2 linked regions of the Leisingera sp. NJS204 genome follow. The protein of the gene in region 1 interacts with the protein of each later gene in a pairwise test. Links are inferred from orthologs where the notes say so. Each region holds a gene or a part of one and is shown on either strand. Other genes may lie near its edges. The genes, in order: mrdA and ETW24_RS07655.

Region 1 (11,913 bases):
CGGAAAGGAAACCTCATGGCGAAGGGCACCAGGCAGGTCTTGCGCCTCCAGCGCTGTCAGCATCTGCCGGTGCGCACCGTCCTTTAGGATCGGATACCACAAGGCGATGATCCCTACATTCCACTTCTTGTGCAGCTGTCCTATGATGCCGGGAATGCGGGCATAGTCGGTTTTGATCTCGTAGCTGGGGTCGATCAGCATGAGGCCGCGGCGGGGTGCTGGCGGCGCCAGTGACATGGCCAGCTCAAACCCGTCTTGCTGATGCACCTTGGCTTTCCAGGGTCTCAGCGCGGCGCGCAGGGCGGCATGTTCCTGCGGGTGCAGTTCGGCAAAATGCATTGCGTCGCCCGGGCGCAGCAAAGCGGCTGCAACCAGCGGCGACCCTGGATAGGCAGCCCCGCCATGCCGATTGCGGGTTTCCGTCAGGGCGTGGTGCAGCGGGTGATCCGCTGCCAGGCCCTGGTCCGCCAGAATGCGGGTGATGCCCTGCTCCGCCTCGCCGGTCTTGACCGCCTCAGCCGCGTCCAGCCGATAGAGACCCCGGCCTGCATGAGTCTCAATATAACTGAGCGGTTTGTCCTTGCGGGTGAGATAGGCCAGCATCCAGGCAAGCAGCGCATGCTTTTGGACATCGGCCAGATTCCCGGCGTGGTATATGTGCTGATAAGAGAGCATAGGCCCCCTCTAGCGGCAATTGCCGCAGGGCGGAAGGGGCAGCGGACGCAGGATAAACGGAATCTCAACCCCGATGGGGCAGACTGCAGCCAGTCGAGATACCGCAGAATGCAGGTCCCTATGCCCCTCAGAACGAGCGCCGTTGCCCTCTTCCTTACATTTCTGGCTATGCTGCTGTGCGCCGCAGGGGCCGTCAGCGCACAGGGGTATTCGCTGGTTGGCAACCAGTTCTTCCTGCACAAGGCTTCTGCCCCCCAGCCCGGCCCAGCGCCAGGCCCGGCGCCTCAGGCGCTGGCCAGCATTTTACCCGATACGCTGCCTGGTGCAGATCCCGGGCGCGGCGCGGTCTCGCTTGATCCCGGAGCCGCTAGCCTGTTCCGCGGCCGCAGCGGCGGCAGCCTGTTCGCCCCGCTTCTCAGCGCGCCGCCAAGCGTAAGCCGCCTGCTGACGCTGATCGCCAGCGCCGAGGCGGGCAAGGCAAATTATGATGCCGTGCAGCACGGCGCCAAACGCAAGCCGCCAAAGAAACCCACGCAGATGACCGTTGCCGAGATCAACGCCTGGATCAAAGCAACGCCGGGACAGCCCCATGCCATCGGGCGCTACCAGCTGATCCCCGCAACCTTCCGGCGGCTGGTCAAGCATCAGGGTGTGAAACCGCAGGCCCGCTTTTCGCCCGAACTGCAGGATCAGCTGGCGCATCAGCTGATCGAAGAAGCCGGCTACAGCGCTTTTCTGCAAGCTGAAATGCCGCGCAAGACCTTCATGCTGAACCTGGCCAAGATCTGGGCCGGGCTGCCGACCTCCAGCGGCAAATCCTATTATGAGGGTTATGCCGGCAACAGCGCCAGCCTGACCTGGTCGCATTTTGACACTGAAATGAAGCGGATTTTCTCCAGTTGACCTGATCCCGCTGCTGCCCGCCCAGGCGGGCTTCTGCGCCCATCCTGGCCTGACCGCTTGGACGGGGCCTGTAATGACGCCGTGGACTTGGCGGAAAGGCGCTGTTTCACCATAATACGCCCTTTCGCGGCACTGCACTGCCGCTTATAAGGTTGGTGCTGGCGGCCCCACCGGGAGTCGCCTAAGGTAAAAATGACAGCACTCACAGGATCCCTTCTATATGGCGCTTTTCGGAAACTTGGGCGGTCTGTTCTCTTCGGACATGGCCATCGACCTCGGCACTGCGAACACGCTGGTTTACGTCAAGGGCCGCGGTGTCATCCTTTCCGAACCGTCGGTGGTGGCCTATCACGTCAAGGATGGCGTCAAGAAGGTGCTGGCCGTGGGCGAAGACGCCAAGCTGATGCTGGGCCGCACCCCCGGCTCGATCGAGGCGATCCGCCCGATGCGCGAAGGCGTGATTGCCGATTTCGACACTGCCGAAGAAATGATCAAGCATTTCATCCGCAAGGTGCATAAACGCTCGACCTTCTCCAAGCCCAAGATCATCGTCTGCGTGCCGCATGGCGCCACTCCGGTTGAAAAGCGTGCGATCCGTCAGTCGGTTTTGTCCGCTGGTGCGCGCCGCGCCGGGCTGATTGCCGAGCCGATTGCCGCAGCCATCGGTGCAGGCATGCCGATCACCGACCCGACCGGCAACATGGTTGTCGACATCGGCGGCGGCACCACCGAGGTGGCGGTTCTGTCCTTGGGCGATATTGTCTATGCCCGTTCTGTCCGGGTTGGCGGCGACCGTATGGATGAAGCTATCATCAGCTACCTGCGCCGCCAGCAGAACCTGCTGGTGGGTGAAGCCACCGCTGAACGCATCAAGACCTCCATCGGTACCGCCCGGATGCCCGACGACGGCCGCGGCCAGTCGATGCAGATCCGCGGCCGCGACCTGCTGAATGGCGTGCCGAAGGAAATCGAGATTTCCCAGGCCCAGGTGGCCGAGGCGCTTGCCGAACCGGTGCAGCAGATTTGCGAGGCGGTGATGACCGCGCTGGAAACCACCCCGCCGGATCTGGCCGCCGACATTGTCGACCGCGGCGTGATGCTGACCGGCGGCGGCGCGCTTTTGGGTGATCTGGATCTGGCCCTGCGCGAACAGACCGGCCTGGCCGTATCCATCGCCGACGAAAGCCTCAACTGCGTGGCGCTGGGGACCGGCAAGGCGCTGGAATATGAAAAGCAGCTGGCCCACGCCATCGACTACGACAGCTAAACGCCCCTGACCGCCTGAATGGCGCCAGCTGACAACGGGCTGGAGGGGCGGCTGGAAGGAGAGACGTGGCAAAGGACAAGTCACAGCGCGACGATTATGCAACCCCGCTGCGGCGTCTGCTGACAGCGGTTTTGTGCCTGTGCCTGGCTGCTGTGTTCATCGTCTGGCGGATCGACAGCCCGCGCGTGGAACGGTTTCGCGCCCAGGTGGCTGACCGCGTGGTGCCCAGCATGGATTGGGCCATGGTGCCGGTCACCGCCGCCGTTAACCTGGTGCGCGATTTCCAAAGCTATCAGCGCCTGGCCGAGCAGAACCGCGAGCTGCGCAGCGAACTGCGGCAGATGCGGGCCTGGAAAGAGGCCGCACTGCAGCTGGAGCAGGAAAACGCCCGGCTGCTGGACTTCAACAACGTGCGGCTGGACCCGCAGCTTACCTATATCACCGGGGTGGTGATGGCCGACAGCGGTTCACCCTTCCGGCAATCGGTGCTGCTGAATGTGGGCAGCCGCGACGGGGTGCATGACGGCTGGGCGGCGATGGACGGGATCGGGCTGGTGGGCCGGATTTCCGGCACCGGGCACGACACCGCGCGGGTGATCCTGCTGACCGACGCCGCCAGCGCAGTGCCCGCCACCATTCAGCCCTCCGGACAGACAACTCTTGTCACCGGTGACAACAGCGCCGCGCCAGTGCTGAGCTTTCTGGAAAATCCCGACCTTGTGCGGCCCGGCGACCGGGTGATCTCCTCCGGTGACGGATCGGTGTTTCCAGCGGGCCTGCTGATCGGCCAGGTGGCCAAGGACCGCTCGGGCCGGATGCGGGTGCGGCTGTCCGCCGATTACAGCCGGCTGGAATTTCTGCGGGTGCTGCGCCACCACGGCACCGAGGTGATCCAGGATCCCGGCGGGCTGGTCGGAGCAGCCCCGGGTGATCCGGTTCCGCAGCCGCGGCCCGAAGGGCTGGGCGGCGGCAGCGCCGAAGGCACTGCTGAGGCCGGCAATGGCTAATACCTCGCCCGCCCGGATCTGGGCTATGCGTGCAGCCTTTCCCGCACTGGCGCTGCTGATCATGTTTTTTCATCTGCTGCCGTTGAACACCGAGCCGAGGTTCTGGGCGCCGCCGGATTTCCTGCTGCTGCTGGCAATCACCTGGTCGCAGCGGCGGCCCGATTTTGTGCCTGCGCTGTCGATTGCGCTGGTCATGCTGCTGGCCGATCTGCTGTTTCATCGCCCGCCTGGATTGCTGGCGTTGCTGACGGTGCTGGCCTGCGAGTTTCTAAAGGCGCGTGCGGCCCCGCACCGGGAAAGCACCTTCGTCAGCGAATGGCTGGCAGCCGGCGTGACCCTGATCGGGATGGCCGTTTTGAACCGGCTGGTTCTTGTGGTGTTTGGCGTGGCGCAAGCGCCGCTTAGCCTGACCGTGATCCAGATTGTGATGACCATCGCTGCCTATCCGCTGGCGGTTTGGGTCAGCCAGGCTATTCTGGGTGTGCGCAAATTGTCCCCTTCCGAAGCCGAAACCCTGATGAGCCGCCGATGAAACGCAATTCCAAGGATCTGGACGTCTCTCATGGCAAGATGACCCGGCGGGCACTGCTGCTGGGCGGGCTGCAGGTGGCCTTTGCCGGCGGGCTGGCAGCAAGGATGCGCTTTCTGCAGGTGGATCAAGCGGATGAATTCCGCCTGCTGGCCGAGGAAAACCGGATCAACATCCGCCTGCTGCCGCCTGCCCGCGGCCAGATCTTCGACCGTAACGGGCTGATCATCGCGCAGAACTCCCCCTCCTACCGGATTACCGTGGTGCCCGAGGACGCCGGCGATGTGGAGGCGGTGATTGATAAACTGTCGAGCCTGCTGCCGCTTGATCCCGAAGACCTGGAGCGCGCCCGCACCGAGATGCGGCGGTCGCCGCCATTCCTGCCGATCACCCTGGCCGACCGGATCGGCTGGGAGGATATCTCCAAAGTCGCTGTCAACGCCCCCGCCCTGCCGGGTGTAACGCCCGAGGTCGGCCTGACCCGGATTTATCCGCAGCTTGGTGATTTCGCGCATGTAGTGGGCTATGTCGGCCCGGTGTCCGACTATGACCTGAGCAAGATGGAAGACCCCGAGCCGGTGCTGCTGATCCCGCGCTTCCAGATCGGCAAGGTTGGATTTGAGGCCAAGCGCGAAGACGTGCTGCGCGGCAAGGCCGGTGCCAAACGGGTGGAAGTGAACGCCACCGGCCGGGTAATGCGCGAGTTGGACCGGCGCGAGGGTATTTCCGGTGCAGACATGCAGCTGACCACTGACGCTGAGCTGCAAAACTACGTGCAGGCCCGGCTGGGCCGGGAAAGCGCCGCAGCGGTGGTGATTGACTGCGAAGACGGCGATATCCGCGCGATCTGCTCTTCCCCCAGTTTCGACCCCAATCTGTTTGTGCGGGGCATCTCAGTCGCTGACTACCGGATGCTGACCGAGGACAACTATAGGCCTCTGTCCAACAAAACCGTGCAGGGCACCTACCCGCCCGGCTCCACCTTCAAGATGATCACGGCGCTGGCAGCGCTGGAACAGGGTGTAATCGGGCCGGAGGAAACTGTTTGGTGCCCGGGCCATCTGAAAGTTGCCGGCCGCCGCTTCCATTGCTGGAAACGGGCAGGCCACGGGCATGTGGACCTCAACACCTCGCTGAAACGGTCCTGCGATGTCTATTACTACGACGTGGCGATCAAGACCGGGATCGACAATATCTCAGCCATGGCCAACAAATTCGGGCTGGGCATCAGGCACGATTTGCCGATGTCGGCTGTGGCCCAGGGGATTACGCCGACCAAGGAATGGAAAGCGCGTTCCTATGGCAAGGACTGGCTGATCGGCGACACCGCAAACTCCTCGATCGGCCAGGGCTTCACCCTCGCTTCGCCGTTGCAGCTGGCGGTGATGACCGCACGGATCGCCACCGGGCGCAGTGTAACGCCGCGGCTGCTGAAATCGCTCGACGGGGTGGAACTGCCCAGCGGCGCGGGCGACCCTTTGGATGTCAGCGAAAACAGCCTGCGCATGGTGCGGCGCGGCATGTATTCGGTCAGCAACGACCGCCGGGGCACCGGCTACCGCTCCCGCATCATCGCTGACAACATACGGATGGCCGGCAAAAGCGGCACCAGCCAGGTGCGCAACATCACCGCCGCTGAACGGGCCGCAGGGGTGATCCGCAACGAGGATCTGCCCTGGGACCGGCGCGACCATGCGCTGTACGTCTGTTTTGCTCCCTATGATAACCCGAAATACGCGGTGGCTGTGGTGGTTGAACATGGCGGCGGCGGCTCCAGAGCTGCGGCACCGATTGCCCGCGACGTGCTGCTGCAGGCGCTTTACGATGGCACCCCGCCGCTGGAGGCCTACCCCAAAGGGGACCGCAGCCGCATCAAGGCACAGCAGGAGCGGCTGGAGCGCGAGCGCGTCAAGCGCCCCTTGGGCAGCAGGAGCAGCAAGGCATGAGCTATCTGGAGTATCACGCCAAATCGACGCCCTCCGGCCTGCGCAAGATACTGTATTTGAACTGGGGGCTGACACTGCTGCTGATCACGGTGTCCAGCGTCGGCTTTCTGATGCTGTACTCAGTAGCGGGCGGATCCTTCAGCCCCTGGGTGGAACCGCAGGTCAAACGCTTTGCCCTGGGCCTGGGCGTCATGTTTGTGGTGGCGATGATCCCGATCTGGTTCTGGCGCAATGTGTCGGTGCTGGCCTATCTGGGATCCCTGGCGCTGCTGGTCGCGGTGGAGCTGTTCGGCACCGTGGGCATGGGCGCACAGCGCTGGATCGACATCGGCTTCATGCGGCTGCAACCCTCAGAGGTGACCAAGATCGCCTTGGTAATGCTGCTGGCAGCCTATTACGACTGGCTGCCGCCCGAAAAGACCTCGCGGCCCATGTGGGTGCTGCTGCCGGTGGCGCTGATCCTGGTGCCAACGGCGCTGGTGCTGAAACAGCCGGATCTTGGCACCTCGATCCTGCTGATGGCGGCCGGCGGCGGGGTGATGTTCCTTGCCGGGGTGCATTGGGCCTATTTCGTGGCGGTGATCGCAGCCGGCGCGGGGCTGGTCAGCGCGGTATTTCAAAGCCGCGGCACCGACTGGCAGTTGTTGAAGGACTACCAGTTCCGCCGCATCGACACTTTTATGGACCCCTCGCAGGATCCCTTAGGCGCGGGCTACCACATCACCCAGTCGCAGATTGCGCTGGGATCCGGCGGCTGGTCCGGACGGGGCTTCATGCAGGGCACGCAATCGCGGCTGAACTTCCTGCCGGAGAAACACACCGACTTCATCTTTACCACCCTGGCGGAGGAGTTCGGCTTCATCGGCGGCGTTACCCTGCTGTTCATTTACATGCTGATCATCCTGTTCTGCATTGCCTCGGCGATTGCCGCCAAGGACCGGTTTTCTTCGCTGGTGATCCTGGGCATTGCCATCACCTTTTTCCTGTTCTTTGCCGTCAACATGTCGATGGTGATGGGTCTGGCACCAGTGGTCGGCGTGCCGCTGCCGATGGTCTCATACGGCGGTTCGGCAATGCTTGTGCTGCTCGGGGCCTTCGGCATTGTGCAAAGCGCCCATATCCACCGCCCGCGCCAATCCTCGCGCTGAAGATCAGGGAGTTTCCATGACCGCCAATGTCCTGTTCGCCGGCCGCGCCGATGCCTGGCCCGCTTACCAGCCGCTGCTGAATGCGGAATTCGCCCGCTTGGGTCTGGATGCCGAACTGCGCAATGATTTCGCTCCGGAAGAGGTGGATTACATCGTCTTTGCGCCCAGCGGACCCATCAGCGACTTCACCCGCTTTGATCGCTTAAAGGCCGTGCTGAGCCTTTGGGCGGGCGTGGAAAAGGTCGTGCCCGTCGTGCCTGCCTCCGTGCCGCTCACGCGGATGGTGGATAGCGGTCTGGAGCAGGGCATGACCGAATGGGTGGTTGGCCACACTCTGCGCTATCACCTTGGAATGGATGCGCATATCCTTGGGCAAAACGGGCAATGGGAACCAAAGGCGCCGCCGCTGGCCCAGGACCGCCATGTGACCGTCCTGGGTCTGGGCGCCCTTGGAACCGCTTCGGCCAGAGCGCTGTCAGCCCTGGGATTTCAAGTATCGGGCTGGAGCCGGTCGCAAAAAGAAATCGAAGGCATCACCTGCCACGCCGGGCCTAAGGGTATGAAGGACGCGCTGGCGCAAGCGGAAATTGTGATCCTGCTGCTGCCCGATACACCCGCCACCGAAAACACGCTGAATGCCGAGACGCTTGGCTGGCTGCCCAAGGGGGCAAAGATCATCAACCCGGGCCGCGGACCGCTGATAGATGATGACGCCCTGCTGGCGGCACTCGGCAACGGCCGGATCGGGCATGCAACTCTGGATGTGTTCCGCGTTGAGCCGCTGCCGCCGGAGCATCCCTTTTGGGCGCATCCCAATGTGACAGTGACTCCGCATATCGCCTCGGAAACCCGCGAAAGCACAGCTGCCGAAGTGATCGCCGAGAACATCCGCCGTGCCGAGGCTGGAGAGCCGCTGCTGCATTTGGTGGACCGCAGCCTCGGTTACTAGGACGGGGCTTTGCCCCCTGCGCCTGACGGCGCATTCCCCCAGGGTATTGTCGACCAGAAAGAAGCCCGGGGTCTATCGCTTCTTTCTGGTCCTAAATACCCATTTCAGGGGCATCGCCCTGCGCAATGCCGGCTATTGTGCGGTCAAGCCGCGGCCTTGCAGCAGCGCTTCCACACCGGGCAACCGCCCGCGGAACGCCGTGTAAAGCTCAGCCGGGTCAACCGAACCGCCAGTGGATAGAATATGCGCCTCCAACGCCTTAGCGCGTTCGGCATCAAAGGCACCGCCTGCTTCCTCAAAAGCCGCAAAGGCGTCGGCATCCATCACCTCAGACCACATGTAGCTGTAATAGCCCGAGGAATAGCCGTCGCCGGCAAAGACATGGGCGAAATGCGGGGTGGCGTGACGCATGATAATCGCCCGCGGCATCCCGAGTTCTGCGAGCACTTCAGCTTGCTTTGCCATAGGGTCGGAAGGCGCAGGACCGTCGTGAAAGGCCAGATCCACCAGGGCGGAGGCGACGTATTCCACCGTCTGGAACCCCATGTCGAAGTTGGCGGCACCCAGCACCTTCTCCAGCATCTCCTGCGGCATCGGTTCGCCGGTTTCCGCATGGGTGGCAAATTCCTGCAGCACCTCCGGCACTTCCAGCCAGTGTTCATACAGCTGGCTCGGCAATTCGACAAAATCACGCGCGACCGAGGTGCCCGAGATGCTTTCATAGGTCACATCCGACAGCATTTGATGCAGCGCGTGGCCGAACTCATGGAACAGGGTGCGGGCGTCGTCCCAGGACAGCAGCGCCGGGTCGCCCTTGGCGAAGTTGCAGACGTTGATCACCACTGGCGCCTGTACCTGCGGGAATTTCGCCTGCTGGCGCATTGCCGAACACCAGGCGCCCGAGCGTTTGGAACCGCGGGCAAAATAGTCGCCGATGAAGACCGCCACATGGGCACCGTTCCGGGTCACCGCCCAAGCGCGGCAATCCGGGTGGTAGAGCGGCACGTCCAGCGGTTCGAACTCCAACCCGAACAGACGGTTTGCGCAGGCAAAGCCGGCCTCGATCATCCGGTCAAGCTGCAGGTAAGGTTTCAGCGCCGCTTCATCCAGATCGTGCTCGGCCTTGCGGCGTTTCCCGGCGTAGTAGCGCCAGTCCCAAGGTTCCAGGTCACCGTTGATGCCGTCCGCCTGCATCATCGCGGTCAGGACCTTGGCGTCTTCATCGGCGCGGGCCTTGGCCGGGCCCCAGACATCCATCAGCAAGCCGCGTACCGCGTCCGGCGTCCCGGCCATTTCGGTTTCCAGTTTGTAGGCAGCGAAATTCTTATACCCCAATAGCCGGGCACGCTCTTCGCGCAGCTGCAGTGTTTCCGCCGCAATGGCGCGGTTGTCGGTTTCGCCGCCGCCCGCACCGCGGGCTGCCCAGGCGTTAAAGGCTGTCTCGCGCAGATCCCGGCGCGGGGAAAACTGCAGGAACGGCGTGATCAAGGACCGCGACAAGGTCACAACCGGACCGTCCTTGCCCATTTCCTGCCCCGCCGCACGGGCCGCGCTGATCACGAATTCCGGCAGGCCTTCCAGATCCTCTTCGGTCAGCTCCATGAACCAGCTGCGCTCATCAGCCAGCAAGTTCTGAGTGAACTCAGTACCAAGTGTCGCCAACCGCCCCTTGATCTGCTGCATCCGCGTATCCGCCTCGCCTTCCAGCGCCGCGCCGCCACGGACAAAGCCGCGGTGGGTCAGCATCAGGACGCGCTGCTGCTCCTGCGTCAGATCCAGCACATCGCGTTGATCCCAGACCGCCTTGACCCGTGCATACAGCGCCTTGTTGGCGGTGATCGCCGAGAAATGCGCGGCAAGTCTGGGCGAGAACGCCCGCTGCAGCTCCTCGCGCTTGGGGTTGCTGTCGGCGCCTGCCACAGTAAAGAACACCCCCAGCACCTGCTCCAACTCACGGCAAGGAGTTTCCAGCGCCTCGATCACATTGGCAAACCCAGGCGCCTCGCTGCTGTTTGCGATGGTGTCGATCTGTGCGGCGTGCGCCGCAAGTGCTTGCTCCAGCGCAGGGGCGAAATCGTCGTCAGAGATGCTGTTGAACGGGGCAATTTCAAACGGCGTGTCCCAGCGGGACAGAAGCGGATTGGACATATACGGGTCTCCTTTGCCGGGAACGCTAACGGGAAAGCCATGGAGCTGCAATTGGGCTTGCAAATGACTAGACGCACCAGTCCGGAATTTGCGGAACGTCAGTTGGTTCCGATCGCCCAGGGCAATATCTGCAAAGGCATTGCGTCCCGACCCGGCGCAGGAGGCAGAATACCGCATCTATGCAGGCGACGGCATTTTCCGCCTGTCCGCCGTACTGGAGGACACCGAAGACCTGATCGCCGCTCGGAACCGGTTGCTTTGACCTTGTGGCACGGGCGGGTCAGCCGCCAGCGCCATCGCCTTTGGTCAGTGCCGCTGGCACGATGCGGATCGGAACATCCGCGATATTGGCTGCCCGGGCGATCCGCCACTCGAAACGGCCCATACGGCTATCGGTATCGATAAGAACCACCACCGGCTCCTTACCGGTGATCTCTGCCGCAAACAACGCCTGCTGAATGCTGTCCAGGCTGCTGCGCTTATCGAGGCCGAACTCGATGACCCGGTTACTGTTTTCGCAATCTGTGCGGATCGACGCCGCACCGCCGGGATAGGTGAACTTATGCACTGTCTCCGGCTGGCCGCCGAACAGGGCGCCGCAGAGCAGCGAAATGAAATAGGCTTCGTTCACGGGGAGGTCTCGTCAGGAGTGTCCGGCGCTGCCGCAAACCGGGCAATCTTGCCGCCTGGCCATGCGGATCTTGCGGGTTTCGCCATAGAGCCCGTCATAGATCAGCATCTCACCTTGCAGAACCGCACCGGCACCGGTGATCTGCTTGACCGCCTCGACTGCCATCATTGCCCCGACGACACCGGGCAGCGGGCCAATCACCCCGGCCTCCGAGCAGCTGGGGGCAAGACCGGGCGCCGGTGCCTCGGGGAAGATGCACTGGTAGCAGGGTCCGCCCTTGGCCGGGTGAAAAACGCTCAGCTGGCCTTCCCATTGCGACAGCGCGCCAGAGATCAGCGGTTTGCCCAGGGCCACTGCGGTGCGGTTGGCGAGATAACGGGTTTCGAAATTGTCGGTGCCGTCGAGGATCAGATCATATTCCGCAAACAGCTCCTCCGCGGCCTCCCCGGTCAGGCGCCGGTTGTAAGGGCGCACGTCGGCATAAGGGTTCTGCGCCTGCATCGCGGCCTGGGCCGAAAACACCTTGGGCTTGCCAATGTCTGCGTCGCGGTGGATCACCTGTCGCTGCAGGTTGGCATTGTCGACCACGTCGTCGTCGATCACCCCGATTATGCCCGCGCCGGCGGCAGCCAGATACTGCAGCGCAGGCGCACCCAGCCCGCCGGCACCGATCACCAGAACCTTGGCCTGCTTCAGCTTCTTTTGTCCCG
Region 2 (12,065 bases), 1.2 Mb from region 1 along the record:
GTGATAGCCTGGCCAGCGTTTCCAGATCGTCCGCGCAAGGCGCCGGGTCGCCTTGAGAATGTCATTGCGGGCGCTTGCTGCGGGGCAATCCTCTTTCCACGCGCGCCCGTTCTTGCGGATGGGTATGATGGCGGTGCCGCAGCGCTTAAGGATTGCGGAGTGGCATCTGCGGGTGTCGAAAGCCCCATCGCCGGTCACGGTGCCGATCAGTTGATCCGGTGGGATCTGGTCGAGCAGGTCAGGAAGGACGGGACTGTCGCCCTCACGGCTTGAGGTGAATTCCACGGCCCGGATGTCGCCGGTGCGCATGTCCATCGCAACATGAACCTTGCGGTATTGGCGCCTGCGCCGGGTGCCGTGCTTCCGGGCCAGCCATTCGCGATCACCAAGAAACTTGATCCCTGTGCTGTCCACTAGCTGGTTGAGGGTGGGCGTCCGACGGCTCGAGATTCTGATGGTGATGTTCTTCTGTCTGCGGCCAGGGTGGAAAAGTCGGGAACCGGTCAATCCAGACCAGCCATATGCAGAATGCTCGACGCCATCCCGGTCGTTTGCCGGAGCGGCAGGCCGAACAGCACTTTCACCATCAGGCGAACAGGATCGCCGCACCGGAGAACACCGGCGGCCGCCCTGGGCGTCCGGCCTTAGGGGCATGCCATACCATGTCCTGGTCTAGCCAGATCAACAGAGAACCACGCCGTTTCAGGGCCTTGTTATAGGACTTCCAGTTCGTAGTGCGATAGCGGGCAGGTTCAGGTTTGCTCATACCGAGCAATTTAACTTACCGGATTCGCAACGTGAATCCCTACACCAAGGAGTTCTGCAACAACGCCGAGTGGGCGCCAAATCTGGTTTTTCAGTAAACACAGGGCTTCCTTGACGCACCCGAAGGCCTCGTTCAAGTTTCCCCTGTGTTCACCATTCCAATTAAATGCGATCCCCCCAGCCCCAGTTCCGCCGGTTCGTCGTCAGGCGTCAGCTTTGCTGGTCGCGGATTTCAGCCACTATGATTTCCATCTGGTCGGCGGGCAGGTAGCCGCGCAGCAGTTCATTGCCAAGCACAAAGGTCGGGGTGCCGGAGATTGCCATCTTCTGTGCCAGCGCGCGGGTCTGGCGCAGCTCGGCCGTCACCTCTTCGCTGTCCATCTTGGCAAAGATCGCATCGCCATCCAATGACAGCCCGTCCGCGATCCGGCGCAAAGCCACCTCGTTCGGCTCGCTGCCGAATTCAATCAGCGCATCATGCACTTGCTTATAGGCGTCATTCCCCGCAACCAGTTTGGTTGCCACGGCAAAGCGCGACGACAGCACCGAGGCTTCGCCCAGGATCGGGAACTCCTTGATCACCAGGCGGATATTACCGTCGCCTTTCACCAGCTTTTCCACCTCGGGGGCTGCCCGGCGGCAGTAGCCGCAGCGGTAGTCCATGAACTCAACCAGGGTGATGTCGCCATCCGGGTTGCCGCCGACCCAGGAATAACCATCGTTCTGCAGCTCTGCCAGATTGTCTGTGACCAGCGTGTCATCGCGGACAGCCTCGGCCTGCTGCTGGCGCTGTTCCAGCAGATCAACCGCTTCCAGGATCAGCTCGGGGTTCTCCAGCAGATAGGCACGGATCTGTTCGCCAAAAGCCTCACGTTCGGCTTCTGACATATTGCTGAGGTCCAGCGCCTGCGCCGGGGTGCTCAGCAGGGCGAGGGCAGTGGCTGCCGCCGTGGCAGCGCGGGTAAAGGGTTTCATTTTCGTCTTTTCCTTTTCTGAGCTTGTTCATAGGCCGCCAGCACATCCTGTGCCCGCCGCGCGGCGGCGGATCCTGCAGGCAGCTGGGCGACGGCCCGTTTGGCATGAATTCCGGCGTCATCCAGACGCCCTTGCAAGGCATAGCGTTCGGCGGTGACCAGCGCCGCCAGGCCGCGCTGGCCGGTCTTGGCATAGGCCAGCGACATGTCGCGCAGCAGCACCTGGTTGCGGAAATCGATGGCGCGGGCGCGTTCCATGGATTGCAGCGCCGCTTTCGGCTGGCCCGCGGCCAGCTGCGCACGCCCGTAACCGGAAAGGATCAGCGGGTCCTTGGGGGCCAGTTTCACCGCCTTGCCATAGGCCGCCAATGCGGCGCCCCATTGCCGGTTCTCTATCAGGATCTGTCCCTTCAGCTCATGATAGAAGGGATCGGAGGGCCGGATCGCCAGCGCGCCATTCACCGCCTTCAGGGCCTTCTTTAAATTCCTCTGCCGGTGATAGGCGGCGGCCTCGCGCATCAGGCGCACGTCTTTGTACTGTTCCTCGCGCACCCGGCGCAGGGTCCATTTCGGGGCACGGGTAAACCCCGACAGCTTGCCGCGCACCCGGGCGAACCAGTATTGCGCCTCGGCACTGGTCTGCCCCTTGTCGCCATGCGCCGCGAGATAGGCCTGGGCGGCGCGGATACGGTCGCGGCTTAAGGGATGCGAGCGGGTATAGGGGTCCTGGCTGCCGGCACTCAACACTTCCTGACCGGCAAAGGCGCGGTGCAGATCAACCAGCCCCTGCGGGCTGATGCCGGCACGGTTGAGGTAATCCGCGGCAGAACGGTCGGCCGAGCTTTCTTCGGCGCGGGTATGGGACAGAAACCTGCGCAGCGCGGAATTCTGCGTGCCGATGGCAATGCCGCCCGCGGCGTCGCCCGCACCCGCAGCCGCGGCCAGAACCGCAAGCGCCACGCCTAAACCGGCAGCGCTGCTGGCCGAGCGCAGGTTCTGCATCCGCCGCGCCAGGTGGCCATTGGTGATATGGGCGGCCTCATGGGCGATCACCGCCTGCAGCATCTCGGGGGAGGTCACCTTGAGGATCAGCCCGTAATTCACGAATATCGTTCGCGAATCCAAGACAAAGGCATTGAAGGCGGAATCGTTGACCAGCAGAATCCGGACCCGGTTCGCATTCAACCCCGCGGCCCGCAGCACTGGTGCCGCCAGCTTGTTCAGACCGTGTTCCACGTCCGGGTCACGCAACAGCGAGATCGACGCCGCCTGCGCCGCCGCTGCAAATTGAAACAGCGCGCAAAGCACAAGAGCCGGGATTGACGCCAGCCGGAAGAAACGGTCAAAACTCATGCGCGCACCATGGGAGATCAGAATGCGAAACTCAAGCCGATCCAGCGTTGATCCGTTTATTGTGATGGACGTGATGGAGGCCGCCCGCAAGGCCGAGGAAGCCGGCCGCCATATCATCCATATGGAGGTGGGCCAGCCATCGACGGGGGCGCCCTCCGGTGCGCTGAAGGCGCTGGGGAATGCGCTGGAAAACAATGCTTTGGGCTATACTGTTGCACTGGGTCTGCCGGAGCTGCGCCAGCGCATCGCGCGGCTGTACGGCGATTGGTATAATGTTGATCTCAATCCGGATCGGGTGATCGTGACGCCGGGCTCCTCCGGCGCCTTTCTGCTGAGTTTCACCGCGCTGTTCGACAGCGGCGACCGGGTGGGGATTGGCGCGCCGGGCTACCCGTCCTACCGGCAGATTCTGAAGGCGCTGGGGCTGACGCCGGTGGACATTCAGACCGCACCGGAAAACCGGCTGCAGCCAGTGGCCGAGGATTTGAAGGGGCAGGATCTGGCGGGCCTCATGGTGGCCTCGCCCGCCAATCCATCCGGCACCATGCTGGACCGTACCGCGATGGGCGATCTGATCGACGCGGCGCGGGGTGAGGGCGCCAGTTTCATCTCCGACGAGATCTATCACGGGCTGGAGTATGAGGCGAAGGCGGTCACCGCGCTGGAGCTGACGGATGAATGCTATGTGATCAACTCTTTCTCCAAGTTCTTCTCGATGACCGGCTGGCGGGTGGGCTGGATGGTGGTGCCCGAGGATCACGTGCGGGTGGTGGAACGCATAGCCCAGAACATGTTTATCTGCGCCCCGCACGCCAGTCAGGTGGCGGCACTGGCGGCGCTTGATTGCGAGGATGAGATGCGCGAAAACCTGGCCGTCTACGCAAAGAACCGCCAGCTGATGCTGGACGGGCTGCCTAAGGCCGGTTTCACCAAAATCGCGCCGCCGGACGGGGCGTTTTATGTCTATGCCGATGTGTCGGACCTGACCGCGGACAGCCGCAGCTTTGCCGCGGAAATCCTTGATAGTGCGGGTGTTGCAGTGACGCCGGGGCTGGATTTTGACCTTGTTCGTGGCGCCACCACACTGCGGTTCTCCTATGCGCGATCGACGGCGGATATTGAAGAAGGGCTGGCGCGGCTGGAAAAATTCATGGCCGCGCGCGGCTGACCACAGAAGGCGGATTTTCAATCCGGGCGGAATTGCCTAGTCTGCGCCGAAAACCAAGAACCGGGGTTCAGGCATGGGCAGACTGCTTTCCTTCATAACGCTGATCTGGCTGCTGGCAGCGGGGACTGAGACCGGGGCCTGGGCGCAAGGCTTCAGCGGGCTGGCGCGCGTTGATGCGGAGGCCAGCCACACCCGCGATGCCGGACGGGGCGCCGAGATCACGCTGGGCCTTAGCCAGGGGGTTCCGTACCGGCTGTTCACCCTGGCTGAGCCGCCACGGCTGGTGCTGGATTTCCAGGAGGTCGATTGGACCGGGCTGACGGCGGAGACATTGCTGCAGAGCGAGCAGATCACCGCGGCGCAATTCGGCACCTATGTGCCAGGCTGGTCGCGTTTGGTTTTGCAGCTGGCAGAGCCGATGAAGGTTTCCACGGCAGCTATGACTGTGGACCAGGTGACCGCCGCCGCCCGGCTGGCAGTATCGCTTGCGCCTGCCACGGCGGAAGAGTTTGCCGCCAGCGCCGGCGCCCCGCAGGATCCGCGCTGGGATCTGCCTGCGCCGCAATCCATGCCGGGCAAGGGCGCGCGCGATGAAAATGCACCGCTCCTGGTGATGCTTGATCCCGGACATGGCGGCATTGACCCAGGGGCGGAGACCGAGGTGGTCATTGAGAAACATCTGATGCTGCAATTCGCGCGGGAGCTGGGCGAAGCGCTGCTTCGGTCCGGCCAGTTCACTGTGCTGTTGACCCGGGATGACGATTACTTTGTCTCGCTGGAACGCCGCATTGCCATGGCGCATCAGGCTGGGGCGGATGTGTTCATCTCGCTGCATGCCGATACGATTTCCGAGGGCCGGGCGCATGGTTCTACCGTTTATACCCTTTCCAAGGAAGCCTCCGACGTGGCCTCGGCCAAGCTGGCAGAGCGGCACCTGCGCGGCGACCTGCTGTCCGGCACCGACCTGAGCGAAGCGGACGACAAGGTGACGGCGGTGATGCTGGATCTGGCCCGGCAAGAGACCCAGCCGCGTAGCGATGCCTTGGCGGTGGCGCTGATTGACGGGCTGCGGGGGCAGGGGCGGCCGATCAACAACCGGCCGCTGCGCTCGGCCGGGTTTTCGGTGCTGAAGTCGGCTGATATCCCTTCGGTACTGGTTGAGATCGGCTTTCTGTCCAGCAAGCGGGACCTTGAGAACCTGGTGGATCCGGATTGGCGGGCCCAGGCCGCGCGCGGCATTCTGAACGGGCTGATTACCTGGCGCGCGCAGGACGACGCCCGCCGCACGCTGGTGCGGCAATAGGGGGCAGCGATGAAACTCATCTGGATGTCGGATCTGCATTTCGAGGCTGAGGGGCTGGTGCTGGGGCATGACCCGCGTTTGCGGCTGCAGGCTGCGGTTGGTTTTATCGCCAAGCACCATCCTGATGCCTCCGCCTGTCTGATCACCGGCGACCTGGTGGAAACCGGAACGACGCAGAATTACAAGGCGTTGAAGGGGTTTCTTGACAGCTTGCCGATGCCGGTTCTGCCAATGACCGGCAATCATGATGACCGGGCGGCGCTGCGTGCGGTGCTGCCGTTGCCGGGAACCGCAATGCCCGGGTTTATCCAGTACCGGTGCGATTTCGGGGATCTTTCTGTGCTGTGCCTGGATACGCTGATTCCGGGCGCGGCTGCGGGTGTTCTCTGCGCAGAGCGGATGCGCTGGCTGAAGACAGAGCTGGACGCGCTGAACGGGCGGCCCGCCATCGTGGCCATGCATCACCCGCCGATGATGCTGGGACTGCCGATGCTGGATCCGGACAATCTGCGAAACGGGGACGCGCTGCTGACGTTGCTTTCCGGTTACTCCAACGTGCTGCATCTGCTGGCGGGGCATGTGCACCGGCCCTGCTCCGGAACAGCGCGGGGCATTTCCTTTACCACTGCAAAATCAGTACTTTACCAGGCGCCACCACCGTGCCCTGATTGGGGCTGGAGCAGCTTCAGACCTGCCGCCGAGGCCCCGGCGCTGACGGTGCTGGAGCACAGCCCAGGCGGGCTGACCCTGCAGCAACTCCAGTTCTGTGACTACGGCTTGGGTGCTCCCGTCACGTAAGACACCGCACAGGGCGGGGAATTGTGCTAGAATTCTCCCATCTCTCTGGCATATATCCGCTGTTTCCTGTTTTGACCCGGGGGACTGCCGCACCTATATAGGCGGCACCTCGCGAGAAAGGCCAAACCCGTGCTTAGGTTCATACTCTCCTTCTTTGGTTCCATCTTCAGCACCCTCACCCTTGGGGTGGCGATGGTGGCGCTGACCATTGGCGCGGTGTTCTGGATCTACGGTCGCGATCTGCCAAGCCACGACTCGCTGTCGCAGTATCAGCCGCCGACCATCAGCCGGATTTATTCCGGCGAAGGCCACATGATCGACGAATTCGCCAAGGAGCGGCGCCTGTTCACACCGTCGGCGGACATTCCGGATCTGGTGAAACAGGCCTTTATCTCGGCGGAGGATAAGAATTTTTACAGCCACGGCGGCTATGATGCCCGCGGTATTGCTGCGGCAGCGATTGAGGCGGTGCGCTCGCGCGGGGCGAATGTGCGCGGCGCCTCAACCATCACCCAGCAGGTGATGAAGAACTTCCTGCTGTCCGGCGACCGCCGCGCCGAGCGCAAGATCAAGGAGATCATCCTTGCCACCCGGCTGGAGGAGACGCTTAATAAGGAGCGGATCCTGGAGCTGTATCTGAACGAGATTTTCCTGGGCCAGAACTCTTATGGCGTGACGGCGGCGGCGCAGACCTATTTCAACAAGACCCTTGGCGAGCTGGCCCCGCATGAGGCGGCAACGCTGGCTGCAATGCCCAAGGCGCCGTCGGATTACCACCCGGTGCGCCAAAAGGAACGGCTGCTGGCGCGGCGCAACTATGTGCTGCGGGAGATGCGCGAGAACGGTTATATCTCGCGGGATGTCTACGGCGTCGAGGTGGCACAGCCGCTGCGTTCGGTGCAGAACGGCGATTTCGAGGGCTTCCGCACTGCGCTGCCGCCGCGCGACTACTTTACCGATGAAATCCGCCGCCAGTTGACACAGGACTTTGGCGAGGGCGAGTTTTTTACCGGCGGCTTTACCGTGCGTGCCACCATCGACCACGAAATGCAGGCCGAGGCGGCGCTGGCGATGCGCGGCGGTTTGCAGAAGTACGACCGCTCGCGCGGGAAATGGCGCGGTACCGGCGTGACGCTGGAGGAGGCGCAGCTGGCTGATGAGGCCAGCTGGCGTGCCGCACTGGCCAGTGCCGACGTGTCCCGGGACATTGAACTGGGCGGCAAATGGTACCCGGCCGTGGTGCTGGACGTTGGTGATAAATCTCTGACCGTCGGTGTCGAAGACAATGAGGGCACGGGCACGGTGCCGCGTTCTGACATCAAATGGATGCAGGGCAGCTTTGCCGCGAATTTCACCCGCGGCGATGTGGTGCTGGTCCGGGCCGAGGAAAAAGATGGCACGTTCAGCCATTGGTCGCTGCGTCAGGTGCCGGAAGTGCAGGGCGGCTTTGTCGCGATGGACGTGAACACCGGCCGGGTTCTGGCGATGCAGGGGGGCTTTTCCTACCAGCATTCTGTGTTCAACCGCGCGACCCAGGCGCTGCGCCAGCCCGGCTCCAGCTTTAAGCCGTTTGTTTATGCGGCGGCGCTGGACAGCGGTTACAGCCCGGCGACCATCGTGGTGGACGCCCCGATTGAGATCAACACGCCGCAGGGTCTGTGGCGGCCCAAGAACTCGTCGAACAAATTCTATGGCCCGACGCCGCTGCGGACGGGCATTGAGATGAGCCGGAACCTGATGACCATCCGCCTGGCACAGGAGGTCGGTATGCCGGTTGTCGCGGGATACGCGGAACGCTTTGGCGTTTATGACAACATGGGCGCCTTCCTGGCCAACTCGCTGGGGTCCGAGGAAACCACGCTTTACAAGATGGTCGCGGCCTATGCGATGTTCGCCAACGGCGGTGAGCGGGTGCAGCCCACATTGGTGGATCGGGTGCAGGACCGTTTCGGGCGCACCATCTACCGGCATGACGACCGTGACTGTGTCGAATGCGCAGACCCGGATCTGGCCCCCGGCCAGGCGCCGCGGATTGTCACCGACCGCGAACAGGTGATGGATCCGATCACTGCCTATCAGCTGACCTCGATGATGCGGGGCGTGGTGGACCGGGGCACCGCGTCGAGCGTGATCAACCTGCCGGTGCCCACTGCGGGCAAGACCGGCACCACCAATGATTCCCGCGATGTCTGGTTTGTCGGCTTCACCTCCAACATCGTGGCCGGCTGCTACATGGGTTTTGACCAGCCCCGTCCGATGGGCCGCGGCGCCTATGGCGGCACCATGTGCGGCCCGGTGTTCCAGCAGTTCATGAAAAAGGCCACCGAGAAGTTTGGCGGCGGCCCGTTCGACGTGCCGGAAGGCGGCCATTTCATCAAGATCGACCGCTATACCGGCGCACGGCTGCCCGACAATGCGTCAGGCGCCTATGTGGTGGCCGAGTATTTCCGCGACGGCGCCGAGCCGATCTTCGGCCTGACCTATGATGGCGGCTTTGCGATGGGATCGAACCTGCCGCTGATCGAAGAGGTGCAGGAATCGGGGCGCAAAGTGACCACCTCCAGCGGCGGCACCGCCGTGCTGGGGCCCAAGGCGACCTTTGGCACTATCAGTTCCGGCGGGCTTTACTGAAACAAAAGCGCTGCCTCGTGACGCGCTGCAACCTGGCGCGCGGTGGCGCCATAACTTCCCGTGTTCCAGCGCAGATCGGGCATGATCCGGAACAGTTCCTCGCGCACCGGATCGTCCAGGGTTGAGACGGCCTGGGCGCCGGGATGGAAGCTTTCCGAGGGCGCGCCTTCGGCATAGATGATTTCGTGCTGGTCGAACAACAGGTGCACATAGGTGACTGTGCCGCCGGTTTCCTGCCGGACAGTGCGGCCGTTGACCAGATGCAGCGCCGGGACCAGAACCTCGTTTTCGTCAAACAGCAAAGTTGAAGCAGCGCCGCAAAACAGCATCCGGTGCTGCGGTGACACCAGCAGGTCGCGTTCAGCGCCGAAACACCCGGCCGGGATCCGCACCGGGGCCAGGTTACCCGTCGCAGGGACAGTGGACTGGCTGACCCAGCGCACAGGCTGCAAACCATTGTCGCGGGTGATCACCTGATCGCCCGGTTGCAGCGTTTCGATGGCGCGCAGGCCTGCGGTGGTGGCAATTCTGGTTCCGGCTGCGAAGCAGATTATGTTCTCGATACCCGAGAAGCTGACCACACTGCCATCCAGAAGTGTTGCCGTGCCGGTCAGGCTGCCGCCGGTGTTGTCGGTTATGTTCAGCGTGCCCTTGTCAAGCTGGCCGTTGAAATCCAGCGTGTCGCCGGTGGTTTGCCCGGTGTTGCCACCGGTGACGGTCAGGTTGTTGCTGCCGCTGTCGCCGGTGTCGACTATGGTGAAATAATCGTCGCCGTCACCGCCCGAGGCTGTGTCGCCCTCACCGATGATCAGGCTGTCATCACCGGAACCACCGTCGATGGAGTCGGCTCCGGCGTTGCCTTCCAGTGTATCACCGCCGCCTTCACCCAGAAGGGTGTCGCTGCCGCTGCCGCCGGTCAGACTGTTGTCGCCTGCGGCCCCTTTGACCCAGATATCCGAGGTTCCGATGGACGCATTGAGCGTATCGTCACCGGAATGCAGGTAGTAGCGTTCGAACTCCGAGAAAGTGACGCTATCCCCGCCGACGGAGAAAGAGCCTGCTTCATCACCCGTGAAGGTGATGTTTATACCGGTGCCGTCGCCATAGAGCTCCAGCATGTCGCCGGAGGTTTCATCGGTTTCGCCGCCCACCAGGGTTTCGCCATCAGGATTTGCCCAAACTGCAACCCAGTCGTCCCCGCCTTCGCCATAGAAGGTATCGTTACCCTCGTCCGTGTCATAGAGGTCGTTGCCATCCCCGCCATAGACAAGGTCATCTCCGGTTCCCGCCCAAAGCGTGTCGTTGCCGCTGCCGCCATAAAGCGTATCATTTCCCGCGCCGCCGGAGATTGTGTCGCTTCCCCCCTGGCCATAGATCAGATCATCGCCGCCGCCGCCGGAAATACTGTCATCACCATCAGCGGGGTCCTCCGGCGGCACCGTGAATGTGATGTTCGAGATCGTGTAGTCGGACCCGTCGGTGCCATCGGTTTGCAGGTTGGCCGACAGGACCAGCTGGTCAAAAGCGCCATAACCGTTGATGTCGACGGTCCCGGTGCCTGTTCCGGCCACATCTTCGGTGAAATCCCCCTGGGCGACCAGGACGCCATCTTTGTAGACCGCCCAATGGCCTTCTTCACCGTGACTATCGGAAAACAGGTGCTTGAAGGTGAAGCTGGCGTCGGTTGTATCCTGATCGAAGTCGACGATCAGCTCTTCGGAAATGCCTGATGCTTTGTCATATCCAATCTGCGCGTCAACGCCGCTGTCGGAATCGGAGATGGCCCCGGCAACGCCAAATGCACCATCGTAATAGTCAATATTGGCCGCATTGGCAGTGCCCGACAGGTCCTTGGCCGTGACCGTGAAGCCGCTGCTGGTGTCGGTGACATTGGAGTCATCGATGCTTTCCTGGGTCTCTGCCAGCCCGGCCTCAGAACTGCTGTCGCCATAGATCGTGTCATCGCCTGCGCCGCCTTCCAGGCTGTCATCGCCGTCACCGCCGAACACCATGTCGTCGTCCGCACCGGCATCAACGGTATCATCGCCGGCGCCGGCCTCAACCGTGTCCTGATTGCCCGAGGCGCCGCCGCCGCTGCCATTGTCGATCTGATCGCCATCGCTGTCGGTGTAGCTGCTGTCGATGTTATCTGCGCCGCTGGTGCCCTCGACCGGGCCATCGGTGTCTGTATAGGCGGGCGGGCTGTCTGCACTGGCCGAACTGAAGGAGTCAGGCGGGCCCAGATCCGGCACAAAATAAACGTTGCCGTCAGCGCCGAGATAATAAACCCCGCTTTCAATCTCATTGGTGTAAGGCGTGCCGCCGTGCGAGCCGGTCCAGCTCCAATTGCCGGCGCCCAGGTTTTGGTCCGTGGTGAAGGAGGAATAGGTGGACGTGATCGTATCGCCGTGATCGAGCGATCCGTCTCCAAGCTGGACAAGATACCCGCTGGGCATGGTCCCAATTCCTCAAATTCGCAGCGGGCAGGCTGCTCGCGCGTTCCAGATCCCAAAGTCAAGCAGGCCGCGTTAATTCCGCGTATTTCCGGCTTTGGAAAACGCGCGGCATTTTAGTTGGTTTTTCCGCAGCGGCTGGCGGGCCGGTGCAGGGTCTGGCCGCTTGCCCGCGGCGCAAGGGTGGTTTATCACGCAAGCCTGATCTTAGATTGCAAGGACCTCCCATGCGCGCGGAAACCCAGAACATCGTGGCGGACATCGAGAAATCGCTTGAGCTGCTGGCCCAGCGGTTGAATTGGGAAACCGCCGAATTCCGGCTGGAGGAATTCAACGCGCGGGTTGAGGACCCTAACCTGTGGGACGATCCGGACGCGGCCCAGAAGCTGATGCGCGAACGCCAGGCGCTGGTGGATGCGATCAATACCTACAAGGGCATCAAGCAAGACCTTTCCGACAATATCGAGCTGATCGAGCTGGGCGAGATGGAAGAGGACGAAGAGGTCATCAAGGATGCCGAGGCCGCGCTGAGCGCGCTGAAGGACAAGGCTGCCGAGAAGGAACTGGAAGCGCTGCTGGACGGCGAGGCCGATGCCAATGACACCTTCCTGGAAATCAAT

Evidence for each region.
Region 2: the proteins of mrdA (region 1) and ETW24_RS07655 interact in binary tests that used the Escherichia coli proteins (3 or more experiments, as listed by UniProt). The link is inferred for Leisingera sp. NJS204 from one-to-one orthologs.

Annotation. Positions count from the first base shown.
Region 1 is NZ_CP035417.1:385,652-397,564, reverse strand. What follows is about bases 3,855-6,853. They hold mrdA (penicillin-binding protein 2), read left to right. Parts: upstream 3,855-4,380; coding sequence 4,381-6,327; downstream 6,328-6,853. Other genes in these bases: rodA (rod shape-determining protein RodA), read left to right, coding at 6,324-6,853; ETW24_RS02000 (rod shape-determining protein MreD), read left to right, coding at 3,855-4,384. Outside these bases: ETW24_RS02020 (23S rRNA (adenine(2030)-N(6))-methyltransferase RlmJ), read right to left, coding at 1-675; ETW24_RS02015 (hypothetical protein), read left to right, coding at 796-1,578; ETW24_RS02010 (rod shape-determining protein), read left to right, coding at 1,799-2,845; rod shape-determining protein MreC, read left to right, coding at 2,911-3,852; more of ETW24_RS02000, read left to right, coding at 3,845-3,854; more of rodA, read left to right, coding at 6,854-7,475; ETW24_RS01985 (2-hydroxyacid dehydrogenase), read left to right, coding at 7,492-8,424; ETW24_RS01980 (M3 family metallopeptidase), read right to left, coding at 8,557-10,572; ETW24_RS24585 (PLP-dependent aspartate aminotransferase family protein), read left to right, coding at 10,712-10,834; ETW24_RS01975 (hypothetical protein), read right to left, coding at 10,853-11,203; ETW24_RS01970 (HesA/MoeB/ThiF family protein), read right to left, coding at 11,216-11,913. UniProt on the Escherichia coli protein: Catalyzes cross-linking of the peptidoglycan cell wall. Responsible for the determination of the rod shape of the cell. Is probably required for lateral peptidoglycan synthesis and maintenance of the correct diameter during lateral and centripetal growth.
Region 2 is NZ_CP035417.1:1,551,412-1,563,476, forward strand. Bases 6,091-9,241 are described here. They hold ETW24_RS07655 (penicillin-binding protein 1A), read left to right. Parts: upstream 6,091-6,490; coding sequence 6,491-8,992; downstream 8,993-9,241. Other genes in these bases: ETW24_RS07650 (phosphodiesterase), read left to right, coding at 6,091-6,361; ETW24_RS25085 (Hint domain-containing protein), read right to left, coding at 8,986-9,241. Outside these bases: ETW24_RS07630 (DsbA family protein), read right to left, coding at 976-1,740; ETW24_RS07635 (M48 family metalloprotease), read right to left, coding at 1,737-3,092; ETW24_RS07640 (pyridoxal phosphate-dependent aminotransferase), read left to right, coding at 3,115-4,260; ETW24_RS07645 (N-acetylmuramoyl-L-alanine amidase), read left to right, coding at 4,334-5,563; more of ETW24_RS07650, read left to right, coding at 5,573-6,090; more of ETW24_RS25085, read right to left, coding at 9,242-11,448; prfB (peptide chain release factor 2), read left to right, coding at 11,673-12,065. UniProt on the Escherichia coli protein: Cell wall formation. Synthesis of cross-linked peptidoglycan from the lipid intermediates.